Regions from separate parts of the Streptomyces sp. NPDC096048 genome, predicted to be linked through region 1. Evidence: riboswitches for the same ligand, from Rfam matches in the RefSeq annotation. Region 1 holds a riboswitch; the other holds the start of a gene.
The links. Region 1 has a riboswitch for S-adenosylmethionine ahead of thrC (threonine synthase). Riboswitches for the same ligand answer to the same signal wherever they lie in the genome.
Positions count from the first base shown of each region.

Region 2: it holds a riboswitch for S-adenosylmethionine, as region 1 does, so the genes downstream of both, ACIQ6R_RS09925 (aminotransferase class V-fold PLP-dependent enzyme) here and thrC (threonine synthase) in region 1, are expected to answer to the same signal.

Region 1 is NZ_JBIWGG010000006.1:435,631-438,017, forward strand. Features, by position in the region: gene ACIQ6R_RS19235 (MoaD/ThiS family protein) at 1-213, opposite strand, end outside; gene thrC (threonine synthase) at 210-1,520, opposite strand; SAM riboswitch class I at 1,539-1,686, opposite strand; gene ACIQ6R_RS19245 (glucosyl-3-phosphoglycerate synthase) at 1,821-2,387, shown strand, end outside.
Region 2 is NZ_JBIWGG010000003.1:434,021-436,407, forward strand. Features, by position in the region: gene ACIQ6R_RS09925 (aminotransferase class V-fold PLP-dependent enzyme) at 1-1,037, opposite strand, end outside; SAM riboswitch class IV at 1,183-1,299, opposite strand; gene trpD (anthranilate phosphoribosyltransferase) at 1,380-2,387, opposite strand, start outside.

The sequences.
Region 1 (2,387 bases):
GCCCTGCTCGAAGCGGACGTCGTCGTCGTTGACGTAGACGTTGACGAAGCGACGCAGCTTGCCCTGGTCGTCCAGGACACGGGCGGCGATCCCGGTGTGGTTCTTCTCCAGGTCGGCGATGACCTCACCGAGGTTCGCGCCGTCGGCGGCGACCTCGGCCTTGCCGCCGGTGTAGGTGCGCAGGATGGTCGGGATGCGAACGGTCACGCTCATGCGAGGCCAGCCTCTCGGAAGGAGTCCAGGTTCGGGCGGATGGTGGCGGTGAGGCCGGTGCCGGCCACCGCGTCGAGGGTCTTCAGACCGTCGCCGGTGTTGAGGACGACGGTGGTGAGGGACGGGTCCAGGAGGCCGGCCTCGATCAGCTTCTTCGTGACGCCGACCGTCACGCCGCCCGCCGTCTCCGCGAAGATGCCCTCCGTGCGGGCCAGCAGCTTGATCGCGTCCACGACCTGCTCGTCGTTCACGTCCTCCACGGCGCCACCGGTGCGGCGCGCGATGTCGAGGACGTAGGGGCCGTCGGCCGGGTTGCCGATCGCCAGGGACTTGGCGATGGTGTCCGGCTTCTGGGGGCGTACGACGTCGTGGCCGGCCTTGTACGCGGTGGACACCGGCGAGCAGCCCTCGGCCTGGGCGCCGAAGATCTTGTACGGCTTGTCCTCGACCAGACCGAGCTTGATCAGCTCCTGCAGACCCTTGTCGATCTTCGTGAGCTGGGAGCCGGAGGCGATCGGGACGACGAGCTGGTCGGGCAGCCGCCAGCCGAGCTGCTCGCAGATCTCGTACGCGAGGGTCTTGGAGCCCTCCGCGTAGTACGGCCGCAGGTTGACGTTGACGAAGCCCCAGCCCTCGCCGGCCGGGTCGCCGATCAGCTCGGAGCAGAAGCGGTTCACGTCGTCGTAGTTGCCCTGGATGCCGACCAGCTCACCGCCGTAGACGGCGGCCATGACGACCTTGCCCTGCTCCAGGTCGTGCGGGATGAACACGCAGGAGCGGAAGCCGGCGCGGGCGGCGGCGGCGCCGACGGCACCCGCGAGGTTGCCGGTGGAGGAGCAGGACAGGGTGGTGAAGCCGAAGGCGCGGGCGGCCTCGATGGCCTGCGCGACGACACGGTCCTTGAAGGAGTGCGTCGGGTTGCCGGAGTCGTCCTTGACGTACAGACCGCCGGTGACGCCCAGCTCGCGGGCCAGGTTGTCGGCCTTGACCAGCTTGGTCCAGCCCGGGTTGATGTTCGGCTTGTCCGCCACGTCGGCGGGGACGGGCAGCAGCGGGGCGTAACGCCAGATGTTCGCGGGGCCCGCTTCGATCCGCTCGCGGAGTTCCTCGGTGTCGTACGCCGAGAAGTCGTAGGCGATCTCCAGCGGGCCGAAACACTCCTCGCAGGCGAAGACCGGGCCGAGGGGCACGCGGTGGCCGCACTCGCGGCAGGTGAGCGCCGAGGCGGGACCGAGGTCGACCGGGGAGGCGGCGGAGGGGGTGGAAGCGGTGGTGTCGGTGGTGCTTTCGACAGTCTGCACAGCCATGTGAGGCGAGGCCCTTTCTCCTCATCTTCCTCACGACGCATCTCGCCGTGAGACGGATTTGGCACCTTCCCTAGCCGGGAGCCTCGCCACGTCCGCGTGACAAGAACCGACTGGAGGGTTGCCGGGGCTTCAACGGGCCGTATCCCTCTGCCCCTCTGGATGAGCGGTCTTCAGTTGTCGTTCGCGCGGCGACCCCGGCATGCGATGGTCACCCGCGTTGTTCAAGACTGTAACCGACGTCCATCACTGTTGAGATAGTCGTCCGAACCGCGAGATGGATCACAGAGGGAGCCGGAGACCGTGCTGGAAGAAGTCGAGCGCTGGCTGAGCGCACGCTCCTGGTCCGTGGCGGACCGGCCGATCCAGCAGCTCATGGCCGCCAAGCACGCGGGCGGGCAGTCGGTCAGCGTGGTGCTCCCCGCCCTCGACGAGGAGGCGACCGTCGGCGGCATCGTCTCGGTGATCCGGCGGGAACTGATGGAGCGGGTGCCGCTCGTGGACGAGCTGGTGGTCGTGGACTCCGGGTCCAGGGACCGGACGTCGGCGGTGGCCGCGGCGGCGGGCGCCCGGGTCGTGCACCGCGACGCGATCCTGCCCCGCGTCCCGGCCGTGCCGGGCAAGGGCGAGGTGCTGTGGCGCTCACTGCTGGTCACCGGCGGCGACATCGTCTGCTTCGTCGACGCGGACCTGCGCGAGTTCTCGGCCGACTTCGTGTCCGGGATCGTCGGCCCGCTGCTCACCGAGCCGGACGTGCACCTCGTGAAGGCCATGTACGACCGGCCCCTCGGCACCGCCCCCGGCCAGGGCGGCCGGGTCACGGAACTCATGGCCCGTCCGCTGCTCAACATGCACTGGCCGCGGCTGGCC
Region 2 (2,387 bases), on a different contig from region 1:
TCGACGACGAAGGAGAGCACGCCGACGCGGGGGGCGTCGTCGCCGAAGAGCGAGAGGATCCGCACCTGGGGCACCTCGGCGAGCCCCTCCCGCACCTTGCCGATCAGGTACTCCTCGCGGGCGACCAGCGTGTCGAACCCGGCCTCCGTGAGCGCCTTGCAGGCGGCGGCGACGGCATAGGCGCCGATGACGTTGGGCGACCCGGCCTCGTGCCGCGCGGCGCTGTCGTGCCACTCCACGTCCACGCCGCCGTCGGCGCGCCGGGTGACCCTGCGGCTGGCGCCGCCGCCGGCGAGGTACGGCTCCGCCTCGCGCAGCCAGTCGGCCCGGCCGGCCAGTACGCCGGCGCCGAAGGGGGCGTACAGCTTGTGCCCGGAGAAGGCGACCCAGTCGACGTCCAGGTCGGCCACGGAGACGGGGTGGTGCGGGGCGAGCTGGGCGGCGTCCAGCACGATCCGGGCACCGTGCGCGTGCGCGGCGGCGGCCAGTTCACGCACCGGCCACAGCTCGCCGGTGACGTTGGAGGCACCGGTGACGCAGACCAGGGCGGGCCCGTAGGGCTCACGGGCGGCGAGGGCGCGCTCCAGGGTCTCGACGGCCTGCGCCGGGGTGCGCGGGGCGTCCAGGTAGGTCACGTCCGCGTCCCGCCAGGGCAGCAGCGAGGCATGGTGCTCGGTCTCGAAGACGAAGACCCGACAGCCGGCGGGCAGCGCGCCGGCGAGCAGGTTGAGGGAGTCGGTGGTGGACCGGGTGAACACGACCTGGTCCCCTTCCCGGCATCCGAGGAACCCGGCGACGGTCTCCCGGGCGTTCTCGAACAGGTCGGTCGACAGCTGCGACAGGTACCCGGCCCCGCGGTGCACGCTGCCGTAGTACGGGGCGTAGGCCGCCACGTCGTCCCAGACCTGCTGGAGCGCGGGCGCGCTGGCGGCGTAGTCGAGCGCGGCGTAGGTGACCTCTCCGCCGGTGACGAGGGGGACGGTGACGTCCCGGCCGAGGACGGGCAGCGGGGTGGCGACAGCGGTGGGTACGGACATGGCGGACTCCCGTGAGGACCAGCGCGAGGAAACGCGCTGTGAAAGAGAAGAAAGAGGTGTGCGGAGGCGGGGCTCTGCGGCCCTATCGCATTCGCCGGTTCACGGGAGACTCCTCGGACGACCCAGGACCCCTGGTTTCGCGAGGGGTCCGCGCTTGCCGTGAACCTTGCTGTCCACGGCCTGGTCTTCACCCGGGGCACCCCGCCACGGACGGAGGGTTGCCGGACAGTCGGCCGGGGCCTCATGACTGTCACTCATGACCTGTCGAAAAACCTAGGGGAAATGATCGGCGCCCCGCAACCCGAGTCCGGATCGCGGGACGCACGTCACACGAGAGGGCGGCTACGCGTGCGTCGCGGCCACCCAGCGCTCCAGGACGCGCCTGGCCGCGCCCGAGTCGACCGCCTCCGCGGCCCGGTCCATCCCGGCCCGGATCTGCTCGGTCAACGGCCCGTCGCCGGGCTCCAGCGCCACCAGCGCCGCCGCCGAGTTCAGCAGCACCGCGTCCCGCACGGGGCCCGTCTCGCCGGCCAGCAGGCGGCGGGCGACGTCGGCGTTGTAGGAGGCGTCGGCGCCGCGCAGCGCCTGGACCGGCACGAGTTCGAGGCCGACGTCCCGCGGGTCGAAGGTCTCCTCGGTCACCCGGCCGTCCCGCACGACCCACACCCGGGAGGTGGCCGTCGTGGTCAGCTCGTCGAGGCCGTCGTCACCCCGGAAGACCAGGGACGAGTGGCCGCGCTCGGCGAAGACACCGGCGATGATCGGCGCCATCCGGGCGTGGGCGACCCCGATCGCCTGGGACTTCACCTTGGCGGGGTTGGTCAGCGGACCCAGGAAGTTGAACACCGTGCGGATACCCAGCTGGCCGCGCGCCGCCGCCACGTGGCGCAGCGACGGGTGGAACTTCACGGCGAAGCAGAAGGTGATGCCGGCTTCCTCGGCGACCTCCGCCACCCGCTTCGGCGTCAGCTCCAGATTGACCCCGAGCTTCTCCAGGACGTCGGAGGCCCCGGACGCCGAGGAGGCGGCCCGGTTGCCGTGCTTGACGACCTTCGCGCCCGTCCCGGCCACGACGATCGCCGACATGGTGGAGATGTTGACCGTCTTGGCGCCGTCGCCGCCGGTGCCGACGATGTCGACCGTCTCCCCCGGCACCTCGATCACGTTGGCGTGGGCGTACATGGTGCGGACCAGCCCGGAGATCTCCTCGACGGTCTCGCCCTTCGACCTGAGCGCCACCGCGAAGCCGGCGATCTGCGCGTCGGTCGCCTCGCCGCGCATGATCACGTCCAGCGCCCAGGCGGTGTCGTCCGCGGAGAGGTCCTGGCCGTCCAGCAGCCCGTTCAGCAG